One region of the Arthrobacter sp. Hb9-2 genome, then DNA from elsewhere that is predicted to be linked to it. Evidence: riboswitches for the same ligand, from Rfam matches in the RefSeq annotation. Region 1 holds a riboswitch; the other holds the start of a gene.

Region 1 (7,519 bases):
CCAACTTCCTTAAGGAGCTGCAGCACCGGCGAGGCGGTACCGGCGTCGAGCTCCGCCTGCACCCCTTTATAGCTGAGCTTCGCGCGGCTGCGCATCCGGGCCCGCTTTACGGCCACGGACGTCACCTCGGCGGCGCTGTCCAGGCGGAAGTCCCAGACGAACGCAGAGCAGTCCTGCCCGGGAAGGAGGCTCCCGGCCTCTTCGCTGATGACTTCTGGATGCAGCGGGATTCGACCGTCGGGGGCATAGAACGTCTGGCCCCGGCGGCGTGTTTCCGCGTCCAGGGGCCCGCCGGGGGCCACAAATGCGGGCACATCGGCGATGGCGTACAGCACGTGGTAGCCGTCGCCGTCGGCTTCAATAAACAGCGCCTGGTCCAGGTCGGTGGACGACGCCGGATCGATGGTGATGAATTCGACGCCGGTGAGGTCGTAGGCAGGGAGCTGCAGGGATTCGACTGCCGCTTTCGCGTCAGCCACCGCCTCGTCGGGGTAGGCGCCCGGCAGCTCCAGCTCGGTCCTCAGGGCACTCAGCGCTTCCTCAAGCGCGTTGTTGTGCTCGTGGACGTTGGGGGCCAGCCGATGGTGTGACACGAAAATCAGCCTAGCCGGAATCGGCTGCATAGTGCAGGCATCCGGCCCGGAGCGGCGTTGTCAGGAGTTTGGGGCGTCCAGGGCGGCGTGCAGTGCAGCGGCGGCGGCTGCGGGATCGTCCGCTTCCGTAATGGCCCGCACCACCACAATCCTGCGTGCGCCTGCGTCCACCACCTGCTCCACGTTGCCGTGGTCGATGCCGCCGATCGCGAACCAGGGAACACCGCCGTCGGACTGTCCCTCCTGCTCCGCCGGCCGGGCAGCGTCGGCGGCATACTTCACCAGCTCCAGTCCCACCGCTGCCCGCCCCGGTTTGGTGGGCGTTGCCCACACCGGTCCGACGCAGAAGTAGTCCAGCCCGGCGGGGCGGGCGGCCGCACCGAGCGCCGCGTCCACCTGGGCAGGGGTGTGGCTGGACAGGCCGATGGCGGCGTTGCCGTTGAGCAGGGTGCGTGCAGCGTCCAGGGGCAGGTCCTTTTGGCCGATGTGGAAGACGGGTGCCCCGGACAGCACCGCAATGTCGGCGCGGTCGTTGACAGCCCAGAGCCGGCCGTGCCGCTCTGCCGCTTCCTTGAGCACCGCCAGGAGTTCCAGCTCCTCTCCTGCTTCGATGGCCTTGTCGCGCAGCTGGATGATGTCCACCCCGCCGGCGTACGCTGCGTCCACGAACTGGCCGAAGTCGCCGCGGTCCCGGCGGGCGTCGGTGCAGAGGTAGAGGCGGGCGGCGTTGACGCCGTTGCTGATCTTGGCGCTGCTGAGTACGTCGGTGCCGGCGGCAGGGGTGTGGGACACATTCATGGGGGAAAGCCTAGTTCCTCTACACTGGCCTCGTACTGCGGGAGCCCGCGGCAGCTGTCACAAAGCGCCGGGCTGAGAGGGCGTCAGAGCCGACCGCTTGACCTGATCCGGCTAATACCGGCGTAGGGAAGGAGACACATGCGCGCATCACCAGAGCCCCTGGCCGTGGATGCGGCCAACACCATCCACGCTGATGTGGCGGTGATCGGCGGTGGAGTGATCGGCCACGGCATTGCGTGGGAGGCGAAGCGTTCCGGCCGTTCCGTGGTGGTGATCGATGACGCACCGGGTTCGGGGGCCAGCTGGGCCGCCGCCGGGATGCTTGCCCCGGTGAGCGAGCTGCACTACCAGGAGGAGGATCTCCTGGAATTCATGCTGGATGCCTCGTCCCGCTGGCCGGCTTTTGCCGGCGGCCTCACCGCTGCGTCGGGAACAGATCCGGGATACATTACGACGCCGACCCTCGCCGTGGGTGCCGACGCCGCCGACCGCCGCGCCCTGATGGACCTGCGCACCGTCCAGCAGGCCAGCGGCCTTTCCGTTGAGCCGGTAACTGTCCGGGACGCGCGACAACGGGAACCCCTGCTCAGCCCGGGGATCGCCTGCGCGCTGGACACTCCGGCCGACCACCAGGTGGATCCGCGGCTGTTGGTGGCGTGCCTGCGGGCCGCCTTGGCTCATGGCATGGACGACGGCGGCGGGAACAGGGACAAAGTTGCGGCCCGCGGTACTGCAGCAGCCGGCGTCGTCGGCGGGTTTGCGGTAGCGGCCAAGGCAACCGGGCTGCTGTGGCACGGGGGAGCTGTTGCCGGCGTGCGCCTGGCGGACGGGGGAACGGTGCTGGCCGCCGAAACGGTGGTGGCGAACGGGCTGCACGCGGCAGCTCTTGAAGGGCTACCCCCAGGGCTGAACCTGCCAGTGCGGCCCGTCCACGGGGACATCCTCCGCCTGGCAGTGCCCCGGCACCTGCAGCCCCTGGTGACGTCCACGGTCCGCGGGCTGGTGCATGGCGTTCCCGTCTATATCGTTCCCCGCAGGGACGGCACGGTGGTGATCGGGGCAACCCAGCGTGAAGACGCGCTGTCCGCCATGGACGCCGTTTCCGCCGGGGGCGTGTACCAGCTCCTCCGCGACGCGCAGGTACTGGTTCCCGCCGTCGCCGAACTCGAACTGCTGGAATGCACTGCACGCGCCCGTCCCGGAACGCCCGACAACGCGCCGCTGCTGGGGCGGGTTCCCGCCCCGGAGTCAGCGGCGGACCGGGAGCACGGGTACGTTGCCGGCCTCATCATCGCCACCGGGTTCTTCCGGCACGGAGTCCTGCTGACGCCCGCCGCAGCCGCCGTCTGCCGGGACCTTTTGGACGGCCGCGAGGACCCCCGTTGGGCGGCCTTCAGCCCGGGCCGCTTTTCCACGAGGGCAGGCGCCCGCTTAACCACGGGCTCAGCCTCCAACCACTTCCGCCACACATCGCCCACGAAGGAAACAGCATGAACATCACCTTGAACGGAACCCGGCACCCTGTGCCTGAGGGCGCCTCCATCACCGTGCTCGTCAGCCAGGTCACCGGCCGCCCCCTGGCCGCCAACGGGCAGGCAACGGACGGCCAAAAGCTTGGTGTGGCCGTGGCCCACAATTCCGAGGTTGTACCGCGCAGCCAGTGGTTTACTACCGCGCTCGCGGAAGGCGACGAGGTCGAACTCGTCACGGCTGTGCAGGGAGGCTGAGACCATGACCGAAACCATCACTACTCCAAGCGTGGCGGGCCACGATGATCCGCTGGTCATTGACGGCGTAACCCTGACATCCCGGCTCATCATGGGCACCGGCGGCGCGCCCAGCCTGGACGGCCTGGGGGCTGCCCTCCTGGCCTCCGGCACGGGTCTGACGACGGTAGCAATGCGGCGGTATTCCACGGCCGAGACGGGCTCGCTCTTCCAGCTGCTCGTGGACCACGGCATCCGCGTGCTGCCCAATACGGCCGGTTGCTTCACCGCCCGGGATGCCGTGCTGACGGCGGAACTGGCCCGTGAGGCACTGGAAACCGACTGGGTGAAGCTGGAAGTCATAGCTGACGAACAGACCCTGCTGCCGGACGCCGTCGAACTGGTGGACGCCACGGAACAACTGGTCAACAGGGGCTTCAAGGTTTTTGCCTACACCAACGACGATCCCGTCCTCGCGCTCCGGCTTGAAAACCTTGGGGCCACCGCAGTCATGCCGCTCGGGGCGCCGATCGGCACCGGACTGGGCATCCTGAACCCGCACAACATCGAGCTGATCGTTTCCCGCGCCTCGGTTCCGGTGGTCCTGGATGCCGGCATCGGTACCGCCTCGGACGCGGCCCTTGCCATGGAGCTGGGGTGCGACGCCGTGCTGCTGGCTACGGCCGTAACCCGGGCGCAGAATCCTGCCCTGATGGGGGAGGCCTTCAAACATGCGGTGATCGCCGGTAGGCTGGCGAAAGCGGCGGGCAGGATCCCGCGCCGCGAACATGCACTGGCGTCGTCGGCCATGGAGGGCCGGGCAGAGTTCCTGTAGCCCGCTCCCGGTGCCGCTCCGCCAGCCATAAGGTGAGGAGCAGCCATGGCCGGCAAGGACATTCTTTCTCCCGAGCGGCTCGAGGACGCACTGGCCGTCCTGACGGACTGGCGGTACAGCCAAGGTGCGCTGGTGACGGTGTACAAGGTGCCGACGGCGGCTGCCGCACTTGAGCTGATTGCCGCCGTCGGGCGCCTTGCCGAGGAACAGAACCACCACCCGGACCTAGACTGGCGGTACAACCGGGTGTTCCTCCTTTACACCTCGCATGACGCCGGGGGAGAAGTCACCGCCCGCGACGTGGGCGCGGCCGAGGCAGTGAGTGAAGCCGCCGCCGCGGTCCATGCGGTAGCCGAACCGGCCAGGCACCCAGCAGCCGCTTAAACAACTGTGACCACCACCCCGGAGGGCAGTGGTCACAGGCGTGCTTGGTGTGCGGGGCGGGGTCTTTCCGGCTAAAGCTTCAGCGCCGCAGTAATCCGTTCCAGATCATGCCTGGCCCGCGTACGGCCCAGATACAGGACCACGGCAACTGCCGCTGCTGCGCCCAAAACCATGGGCAGGACCCACGGCAGCCAGGTCATGCCCGGCAGGTAGCCGAAGCCTGCAGCCATCAGGATGATCCAGGTGACAGCTCCCACACCCACGGCAACGCCGGCCGGCAGGACAACACCGTATTTTGTGTGCCGCTTGTCGTTGGCCCAGACGATGAAACCTGCGGCCGCTGTCACCAGCACCACAATGGTCAGCGAAAGCATGGCTCTCCTTGGAATGCTCGCCCCTCAGCGGGGAACGGGGCTAGAACTGGCCGAAACCTACGCGGCGCTGTTCCTCGGCACCGATTTCTACATAGGCCAGTGCCTTGCCGGGAACAATGATCAGGCGTCCCTTGTCATCCTTTAGGCGCAGTTCGCTGCCGCTGGTGATGGCTTCCTCTACAACCTTGGCTACGGAGTCCGGATCCTCGACCGATTCCAGCACAATTTCGCGGCCAACATTTTGAACGCCGATCTTAATTTCCACAGGGGGCCTCCCAGCCGGTTCACGTTACTCGGGTTATGTCTTATTTGTAGTCTAGGACTCTTTGGGGAAGCGAGAGATTCCGCGCCAAGCTAAACGGTAGATGAGGTCGCTGGCCACATCGAGGTCCAGGTTCCCGTCGGTTTCGAGCCAGTAGCGGGCGCTGACCTGAGCCATCCCGGCGAGCCCGCGGCCCAGGAGCTCTGCCTCCAGGTGGGGAAGCTTGGTGTCCTCGGCGATGACGTGTGCAATGGCGTCGGCAAATGTCCGGTTAAAGGTCTCCAGCCGTGAGCTGACATCCGGATCGTTGATGAGGTCGGATTCGAAAACGAGCCGGTGGGCCTGGTCATCGTTGGCGATGAACCGGAAATAGGCCCGCATCACGGCCTGCACGCGTTCGTCGTTGTCAGTGGTGGAGTTCAGCGCCCCCAGCATCAGGTCCGTCAAGGAGGCCAGGTGGCTTTCGAGCAGGGCCAGGTACAGCTCCCGCTTTGAGGGGAAGTGCTGGTACAGGACCGGTTTGCTGACGTGGGCTGTCTCTGCGATTTCGTCCATGGCGGCGCCGTGATAGCCGTTGGCAACGAAGACTTCCTGTGCTGCGGAAAGAAGTTGTGCGCGTCTCTCATCCCGGGGAAGCCGGGCGGACCGTTGCCCGGCGGGGCGGGAGGCGGTTTGCGGTTCGGCTGCGGACGGGCGGTCAGCCCGTGCTTCATGGACCACAGTTGTCCTTCTTTCCCTTGCAGTTACCCCCACTCTACGTCGGGGTAATATGACCGGGCGGTATCCCGGGGCATACATTGAAGTATGGCTTCGACATTCTCCGCAAATGTTTCGACTATTTCACTGCCTCCGCTGGTTGAACCGGCCGGTGAGCTCACTCCTGACGAGGTGGAGCGCTACTCGCGGCACCTCATCATTCCCGAGATCGGCGCACTGGGGCAGCGGAGGCTCAAGAATGCCAAAGTACTGGTGATCGGCGCCGGCGGGCTCGGGTCCCCGGCGCTGCTGTACCTTGCGGCCGCGGGGGTGGGGACGCTGGGGATCATCGACGACGACGCGGTTGACCTCAGCAATTTGCAGCGCCAGGTCATCCACGGTGTGGCTGACGTTGGCCGGCCGAAGATCGAGTCGGCGCGGGACGCCATTGCTGCCCTCAACCCGTTGGTGGACGTCCGGCTGCATAACGTCCGGTTGGACGCCTCCAATGCCCTGGAGCTGTTCGCGGACTACGACCTGATCCTGGACGGCGCCGACAACTTCGCCACCCGCTACCTGGTCAACGACGCCGCCGCCATCCTGGGCAAGCCCTACGTCTGGGGCTCCATCTTCCGCTTCGACGGGCAGGTGAGCGTCTTCTGGGAAAAGCACGGACCCACCTACCGTGACCTCTATCCTGAGGCGCCGCCGGCAGGGTCTGTCCCTTCATGCGGTGAGGGCGGGGTGTTCGGCATGCTTTGCGCTGCGGTGGGGTCGCTGATGGTGACTGAGGCAGTGAAGCTGATTACCGGCGTCGGACGCTCGCTGCTGGGCAGGGTGGCCCTGTTCGACGCCCTGGGCGGCAGCTGGCGCGAGATCCGCGTCTCCAAGGACCCGGCTGCCGAGCCGATCACGGAGCTGACGGACTATGAGGCGTTCTGCGGCATTACGCCGGCGGCGCAGGCGGACACTGAACACACCGTCACAGCTACCCAGCTGGCCACCATGCTCGCGTCCCGGAAGGCCGGCCTGAAGGACTTTGAGCTCGTGGACGTCCGGGAGCCCGGCGAATACGACATTGTCAGGATCGACGGCGCCGTGCTCATCCCGCAGGGACGGATCCTTGCCGGGGAAGCGTGGAAGGAGCTGCCGCAGGACAAAGACATTGTGTTCCTGTGCAAGGCCGGGACCCGCTCGGCGAACGTCCTGGCGGCGGCACAGAAGGCCGGCTATCAGCGGGTCAGCCATCTCGACGGCGGCATCCTCGCCTGGGTCCGCGAGGTGGAACCCAACAAGCCCGTCTACTAAGCCCGGGCTCGCCCACCCCAACGCGCCATCACTTCCGCACCCTTTTGAACGGACGCTCTCTCACTTGACGCGCCTTTTCCGAGGACGCTCTCTCACTTGACGCGCCTTTTCCGAGGACGCTCTCTCACTTTCCTTTGGGAGAGTGAGAGGGCGTGGGTGGAAAGGGCACATTAAGTGAGAGAGCGTTGCCCAGAAGCGGGCAGGTTGTGGTGGGGCGTTGGCTGGTCAGGCGCTTTCGAGGCCCTGGTGGTCCACCGGGCACTCGGCCTGGGGAACGGCGCGGGCTGCCGGCTGCTCCACAGTAATGCCGTAGAGGGCCTCCAGCGCGGCAACGTACTCGTCCTGCTGGCCGTTGGCCGCGAGCTCGCGGGCGCGCACGGTGGGAACGTGAAGCAGCTGCTTGACCATGCGCCGAAGTGCGAACTCCACCTCTTCAGCTGCCGCCGTGCAGCCGTGCCGGGCACGGACCTTCTCCATTTCCGCGTCCAGGACGTTCATGGTGTGCCGCCGCAGTGCAACGATCGCGGAATCCACGGACCGGGCCTCCCGCTCCTGCTCGAAGG
Region 2 (7,519 bases), on a different contig from region 1:
CAACCTAAGCTGGCCAGCATTTACCCACTACATGCGATAGAAATCGTGACCTCTCCTCCGGCCCACCCGGTTGTTGACCCTACCGGCCGGGCCGGAGGAGACTGGATGGAACCTCTTCCTTCGACGACGACGGAGGTGCTGATGCGCCGGAAACGAGGCCCCGCAGCGGCAGCCACGCTGGCGGGCCTGATCTTCGCCATCGTGCTCCTGGTCCCCGGTTGGCCGGCCTCCGCAGCGCCGTCGCCAGGGGAAGGCAGACAGTCAACACTGGGCAACGACGTCTCATGGCCCCAATGCCGCAAGGACCTTCCCACGGGCCAGGCTTTTGCCATCGTCGGCGTCAACAACGGGTTGGCCAATAACACCAACCCTTGCCTGCGGGAACAGCTCGAGTGGGCTGCGGGTTCATCCGGCAATTCGACCCAGCCTGAGGTGTCCCTTTACGTGAACACCGCCAACCCGGGAAGCAGCGGCTCATGGTGGCCCTCCAGCAACGAGTACCCGATAGGATCGGCCGTCCATAACCCCTATGGCTCCTGCAAGGAAAAGGACTACGGCACGGCGTGCGCCTACATGTACGGCTACGCCAAGGCCTGGGACGATGCCTACATCCGCGGAATCAGCAACCCCTCCCACTACGTCTGGTGGCTGGATGTGGAAAGCGAAAATTCCTGGTCCACCACTGACAAGGATGCCAACCGCGCAGTCTTGGAGGGCATGACGGACTTCTTCCACAGCATCGACGTCAAGGGTGTTGGGATCTACTCAACCGGCCTTCAATGGAGCCGGATTGTGGGAACCGTCAGCAGCTCAAGCAACCTGCACTCCCTGCCGAGCTGGCTGGCGGGGGCGCGCGACGTAGCCGGAGCCAAAGCCAGTTGCGCAGGCCCGCCGCTGACCGCAGGCGGCGAAGTCACGCTCACCCAGTTCGTGGCGGGAAGCTTCGACTACAACCACTCCTGCGGCTGACGCAGCAGACGTGTGAGAAATCAGCTCCCCAGCCACACCATATTCCAGGTGCCCGCCCACATCGCAGCAGCAAACGCTGCAGCTGCCATCACCACCCCGGCAGCCAGAACCCAAAGGTCGAGGGCGCTGTACGTGGATTCCCGCGCCCAGGTCCGCCTTCCGCCGCCGAAGCCGCGTGCCTCCATGGTGACGGCAAGCCGGGAAGCACGCCGGATAGCCTGAACCAGCAGCCCGAAGCTCTGCCCCAGCGTCGCCTTCAGCCGCTGGAGGGCACTGCCGCGGGAGCCGACGCCGCGGGCACGGCGGGCCATGCCAATGGTCTGCCATTCCTCCGCCATCAGCCCCACAAGCCGCATGGCGGCCAAGGTCCCCAGCACGAACCGGTGCGGAAGGCGTGCCTTCTGCGCCAGCGCATCGGCCAGGTCGGTGGGATCGGTGCAGCTCATCAACAGGACCGCCGGCAGCGCAATCGCCAGCCCCCGCAGCATGAACCCGGCCCCCAGCTCCAGGGACCCTTCGCTCATGGTCCAGATGCCGACGTCGATAAGCGTCACTCCGCTGTCCGGCGCCAGGATGGAAGTGCTCCAGCCACCCACGGCTGCGGCAAGGATGAGCGGCCAGCCCCGCTGCCACAGCAAAGTCAGGGTGAGGCCCGCCAAGGGGAACAGCAGGAACTCAAAGACCAGCGCCACCGACGCGGACACCCAGTCAATGGACAGCGCCAACACTGCGGTGATCAGGAAGACGGCGGCGAACTTGCTCAGCGGATTGGCGCGGGTCAGCAGGGCGTGGTTGCCGCGCAGGTTCAGCTCCTGCCTCATGGCGCCACCGCCGCCGCAGCAGCCAACCGCAGTTCCATTCCGCCCAGCGCTGCCGTGAACTCGGCATCATGGGTCACGGACACTACGGCCGTGCCCGCGTCCAGGAGCTCGGACAGGAAGGATGCCAGCTCAGCCCAAGTATTGGCGTCCTGCCCGAAGGTTGGTTCGTCCAGGACCAGGACCTGGGGATGCGCTGCCAGGACCGTGGCTACGGAAAGGCGCCGTTTCTCACCGCCCGAAAGGGTATACGGGTTGGCGTCAACGAGTCCCGTGAGCCGGAGCCGCTCCAGCAGTTCATCCACGCGCTCCTCCCCGTGGCCCAGGTGCCGCGGGCCGAACAGCAGCTCGTCCAGTACTTTCCCTGTGACGAACTGGTGCTCAGGCTCCTGGAACACCGTACCCACGCGCTCGATCAGCTGCTCGGCCTTCCACTGGTAAGGGTCAATCCCAGCTCCCCGGCTGAGCGCCAGCGTGGCGGAAACCTTGCCGTCTACGGGCTCCAGCAGCCCGGCGAGGGTCAGCGCGAATGTCGATTTTCCCGCGCCGTTGGGCCCGGTGATGGCCAGCGCCTGCCCGGCCCGGACCTGCGCGGAAATGCCCTGCTGCACCGGCACCGGCGGCACCTTCCGGAAGCCCTTGCGGCGCGGACGTTCACGCGACACCGCCAGCTCCTCGGCGGCAAGCAGCAGGTCGCCAGCCCCGGGAGCCGAACCGGCAGCACGCAGACGCGTCGGCGGGACGTAGCCGGGCACCCAGACTCCGGCCGCGATCAGCATGCTCCGGGCTTCGTTGAGGACCTGATCCGGCGGCCCGTCCAACAGCACGGCGGAATCGGTCGACGAGCCGGGCTGCAGCACCACAATCCGGTCAACCAGGTCCTTCCACACGGCCACGCGGTGCTCCACCACCACCAACGTTGCCCCGGTTTTGTCGAGGCAGCGGCCCACGGCGTCGCGCACCTCCACCACGCCGGCAGGGTCCAGGTTGGCGGTTGGCTCATCGAGGAGGATCAGCCCCGGCCGCATGGCAAGGATGCCCGCCAACGCAAGGCGCTGCTTCTGCCCGCCGGACAGTGCCGGCGTCGGATGGTCCAACGGCAGGTGGGAAAGCCCGACGTCGTCCAGCGCCTCATGCACGCGCGCCCAGATGTCACCGCGGGGCACGGCAAGGTTCTCGGCGCCGAAGGCGACGTCGTCACCTACGCGCGAGAGGACCACCTGGGTCTCCGGGTCCTGCTGCATCAGCCCGGCCCGGCCGCGCTGCTCCCGGGGGGAAGCGCCGTCGATCAGCAGCGACCCGGACTCATCGGAATCGCCGGCGTCAGCGTCGTCGGCATGTGCGTCCCCCAGCACCCCAGCCAGCGCGTGGAGGAGCGTGGACTTGCCTGCGCCGGACGGGCCCACCAGCAGGACGCGTTCACCCGGTTGGATGTCCAGGTCGAGGGCACGGACAGCGGGTTTGGAGCGGCCCGCATGCCGCCAGCCCCAGCCTCTGGCCGTGACTGCAGCCGGCCGCGCCGCCACCGCAGAGCTGTGGAGGGAAGGAGCAGTCATCAGGAGAAGACGGGCTCCGATGCTGCCTTGCGTGACGCAAAGGAGCTCAGGACGCCGGTCCTCGCCAGGCCGCGGGTGGCGATCCAGGACAGGGCTCCTGCGATCACGGCGCCGGAAATCGCTGTGAAGATGATGTATGCCAGCTTGTCCCCGCCGGAGTAGGCGATGTTCCAGCCCCAGGGCGCGAACGAATCGTTCAGGCCGCAGAAAAGTCCGGCAGCGGCGCCGGCGAGCAGGGCTACCGGCAGGTTGAACTTCCGGTACACGAAGATCGCGAAGACGATCTCGGCGCCCAGGCCCTGGACAAACCCGGAGAACAGCACCGAGGCGCCGTACTGCGAGCCCATAAGCAGTTCGCCGGTGGCGGCCACGGTCTCGCAGAACAGTGCGGCGCCCGGCTTGCGGATGATGAGCATGCCCAGCACCGCGGGGATCATCCAGCCGCCGGCCAACAAGCCGGTAAGCGGTGGATAGACGGCGTTCATGGGTGCCGAGACTGCGGCTGCGCCCTGGGACCAGGCCCAGAAAATGACGCCGCCGGCGATGGCGATGAGGGCTGCCACCACGATGTCCACAACGCGCCAGGACTTGCTGGTGGTCTTCTTGATTGCTGTCGTTGCCATGCGATCCTCCTGAGGAACAGGAGGGGAAAGTGGATACAGCAACCGGCGCTGCCGCCGTTGCCGCACACTTCGAGAACTCGACTCCCTTGCGCCGGTACTAACCGGATCAGGTTCGAGGGTCTGCGGCTGTCCGCACTCTCAGCGCCCACCTGCGGTCCCTGGCATGGCCAGTGATGCCCGACGGCGGCGCTCCCCTGTCGTTGAATGATTCTGTCGGTAAATAATCGCCCTTGTGGGCGGGGTCCAGTTTACACCGGAGGAGGGGTAGATTGTGGGCCATGACTGCCAATTCCCCGCATGTGACCGAGTTCGATCCGGATTCCGATGCCATCCAGCAGGAAGGATCCCTGCAAGCGCTCATCGCCCGGATCGAAGGCGAAATCCACGAGCTCCAGTTTCCCGGCTTCTCCCTGGACGATGCACTCAACCTCGGGCTGCTGCTGGTGGAGCTGGGCAAGGAGGGCCAGTTTCCCATCGCGATAGACATCACCAAGGGTGAGCAGGTCCTGTTTCATGTGGCGCTGCCCGGCGCCACCCCGGACAACGAGCACTGGATCCGTGCGAAGCAGCGCACGGCCGCCCGGCATGAGGTGCCTTCCCTGCTGGTGGGGCTGCGCGCCCGGCTCAAGGGCGGACGGATCGAGGACAACGCCTGGTTCGATCAAAGCCTGTATGCGGCCCACGGCGGCTCCTTCCCGGTGTACGTCACAGGGGTGGGCGCAGTCGCAACCGTGACCGTCTCAGGGCTTCCCCAGGTGCAGGACCATGACCTGGTGGTACAGGCCCTGCGCGAGATCCTCGGTTCCATGCGGGCGGACTGACTTCCAGTGGGCGGACCGACTGCAGCATCAACGCGGACTATGGACGCCGCGAAATGCTGGGAGTACATTCGAGGCCAGCGGCCGGAGTTCCAAACAGGAGGACGCCATGATCGGTCCTGCAGCCGAAAACCAAGTGCGTGCGGCGGTGGACAAGGCAGCCGAGGAAATGATCTATATCGGCCCGGACCACCCTTACTATCCACTGCTGGCGGAACTTGTGTCCGCCGTCGGGAAGGCCTGGCAGCAAGGGTACGAGCACGGCCGCCGGGGCGGGCACCAGGCCAACCCCTACGTGTGGAGTACCTCGGAGGGGTGAGTACCACCACCGGCGGCCGGGTCCGCCGCGTGCTGGCTGTCCGCCAGATGGAAAGCGTACTTAGCTTTTATTAGTAATCATGCTTACTATGTTGTCTCCCGGCTTTTGAGGAGACAGGACAATGACAGTCAGCACCCGGGCCACCGGAGCAAGGACCGGCCTGCAGAAGGCAGCGCTTGCAACGGGCGCCCTCTTCCTCCTGGTGGGTGTCCTGGGATTCATCCCCGGGATCACCAGCAATTATGAAGCCCTGGGCTTGGCCGGGCACGGCTCCGGGGCCTTGCTGTTGGGAGTTTTCCAGGTGTCCATCCTGCACAATATCGTGCACGCGGCCTTCGGGGCGGCGGGACTGTTGCTGGCCCGGACCCACCAGCAGGCAAGGAGCTTCCTCATCTACGGGGGCGTTGTCTACCTGGTCCTTTGGCTGTACGGACTCCTGGTGGGTGATCAAACCCCCGCCAACTTTGTCCCCCTCAACGGCGCCGACAATTGGCTGCACTTGGCCCTAGGCTTGGGCATGATCATCCTGGCCATCCTGCTGTCACCGCGGACCACCCCAAAAACGCCGCCCCGGACCTGACCCGCCGGCCAAACCGAAACCGTCACCGTCGACGCCGCAGCACAGGCAGCACCGGCAGTACCACTGCCACCCATAAGGAGCATCATGAAAATCCCCGAAGCCCGAGGCCCCCTTAGCAGCGCCCTTTTTACTTCCCTGGCCGTTGGCGCCGGCACCGACGACGCCACGACGCGCGTCGAAGAACTGCGCCCGCTGGTCACGGCAGGGCTGGCTGCAGCCACAGACATCATCGGGGACGACGACGTCCAGCTGGCACTTTTCTGCCTTTATGAGCTCCACTACTCCGGCCTTGAAGGCGTCAGCGACGACTGGGAGTGGGAGCCGGGCCTTATCCAGGTTCGCCGCCTGCTCGAAAGGCCGTTCGAGGAAGCGCTACGGGCCGCTGCCCAGGCGGCAGCCGGGGAGCTGGACCTACCGCCGGCAGCAGAGATGACCAGTGACGCAGTGGCCGACGTCCTGTTTGGACTGGCCGGAACCGACACCGGGCCCAGCGTGTCCCGCTACGTGGCGAAAAAGGCGAGCCTGGACCAGCTCAAGGAGTTCCTCATCCACAAGTCCGTCTACCAGCTGAAGGAAGCGGACCCGCACACCTGGGCCATCCCCAGGCTTACAGGTCGGCCGAAGGCGGCGCTGGTGGAAATTCAGGCCGACGAGTACGGCGGAGGACGCCCGGAACGGATGCACAGCGCGCTCTTCGCCCGCACCATGCGGGGACTGGGAATGGACGACCAATACGGCGCCTATGTCAACGCGGTACCCGCCATCTCCCTCGCGGCGGTGAACATGATGTCCCTCTTCGGGCTCAACCGCCGGCTTCGCGGGGCCATCACGGGACACCTGGCACTTTACGAAATGACCTCGTCCCGGCCCAACCGCTTGTACGGCAACGGCTTCCGGCGGCACGGCTTCGATACCGAGGTGACCCACTATTTCGACGAGCACGTTGAAGCCGACGCCGTCCACGAGCAGATAGCGGGCCGCGACCTTGCGGGTGGGCTGGTGGAAGCTGAGCCCGGGTTACTCGGGGATGTCCTGTTGGGTGCAACGGCGGCAATGGCGATCGACGGCAGGATTTCCACGCACCTTTTGGCCTGCTGGGAAAACGGCGAGACCTCGCTGAGGGCGGCAGTGCCGGCGGCGGCATGAACGCTAAGGGCATCGTGTCCGCAGAGTACATCCTGCCGCTGCGTTGGACTGAGGATTCGCAACTGCCGGACCTGGCCGCGTACCTTGGGCGCCTGGTGAAGTGGATACCCGTCACCGTGGTGGACGGCTCCGACCCGGAACTGTTCGAGCGGCATGCGGCAGCCTTCCCGGCTGGCGTTCGCCATCTCCGTCCGGTGCAGGGCGGCGGGGACAGCCACAGCAGGGGCGAAGGCAACGGCAAGGTAGCCGGCGTCATGACGGGCGTCCGTGCCGCGAGGGCTGCGCTGCTGGTGATAGCCGACGACGACGTGCGCTACACGCGCGAATCGCTCACCGCCGTCGTCAATCACCTTGCCTCAGCGGACGTAGTGCGGCCGCAAAACTACTTCGAGCCCCTGCCGTGGCATGCGTGGTGGGACACGGCCAGGACACTGATCAACCGGGCCTGGTCCGCAGATTACCCGGGAACCCTGGCCGTGCGGAGGAGTGCACTGCTCGCCACCGGCGGTTACGATCCGGTGCTCTTCGAGAACCTCGAGCTCATCAGGACCGTGAAGGCAGCTGGCGGCCAGGAAAAGATCCTGCCGGACCTGTTTGTTGCCCGCCGGCCGCCCGGGCCGCGGCACTTCCTCAAGCAGCGCACCCGCCAGGCCTACGATGACTTCGCCCAGCCCCGCCGCCTCGCCGCGG

What was found. A riboswitch is a leader RNA that binds a small molecule or an ion and turns the genes downstream of it on or off. The one in region 1 is predicted to bind thiamine pyrophosphate.
Region 2: it holds a riboswitch for thiamine pyrophosphate, as region 1 does, so the genes downstream of both, AC5RV1_RS12990 (ECF transporter S component) here and thiO (glycine oxidase ThiO) in region 1, are expected to answer to the same signal.

What each region holds. Positions count from the first base shown of each region.
Region 1 covers NZ_JBNHGJ010000006.1:129,986-137,504, reverse strand. The annotation lists gene AC5RV1_RS05985 (RNB domain-containing ribonuclease) at 1-593, opposite strand, end outside; gene thiE (thiamine phosphate synthase) at 654-1,391, opposite strand; TPP riboswitch at 1,419-1,537, shown strand; gene thiO (glycine oxidase ThiO) at 1,530-2,885, shown strand; gene thiS (sulfur carrier protein ThiS) at 2,882-3,118, shown strand; gene AC5RV1_RS05965 (thiazole synthase) at 3,123-3,932, shown strand; gene AC5RV1_RS05960 (4a-hydroxytetrahydrobiopterin dehydratase) at 3,978-4,316, shown strand; gene AC5RV1_RS05955 (hypothetical protein) at 4,388-4,690, opposite strand; gene AC5RV1_RS05950 (DUF3107 domain-containing protein) at 4,731-4,955, opposite strand; gene AC5RV1_RS05945 (TetR/AcrR family transcriptional regulator) at 5,007-5,672, opposite strand; gene moeB (molybdopterin-synthase adenylyltransferase MoeB) at 5,757-6,956, shown strand; gene AC5RV1_RS05935 (glutamyl-tRNA reductase) at 7,182-7,519, opposite strand, start outside.
Region 2 covers NZ_JBNHGJ010000021.1:46,061-53,579, reverse strand. The annotation lists gene AC5RV1_RS13005 (glycoside hydrolase family 25 domain-containing protein) at 142-969, shown strand; gene AC5RV1_RS13000 (energy-coupling factor transporter transmembrane component T family protein) at 990-1,790, opposite strand; gene AC5RV1_RS12995 (ABC transporter ATP-binding protein) at 1,787-3,343, opposite strand; gene AC5RV1_RS12990 (ECF transporter S component) at 3,343-3,966, opposite strand; TPP riboswitch at 4,032-4,172, opposite strand; gene AC5RV1_RS12985 (heme-degrading domain-containing protein) at 4,245-4,787, shown strand; gene AC5RV1_RS12980 (hypothetical protein) at 4,894-5,103, shown strand; gene AC5RV1_RS12975 (DUF4383 domain-containing protein) at 5,225-5,683, shown strand; gene AC5RV1_RS12970 (iron-containing redox enzyme family protein) at 5,768-6,829, shown strand; gene AC5RV1_RS12965 (glycosyltransferase family 2 protein) at 6,826-7,519, shown strand, end outside.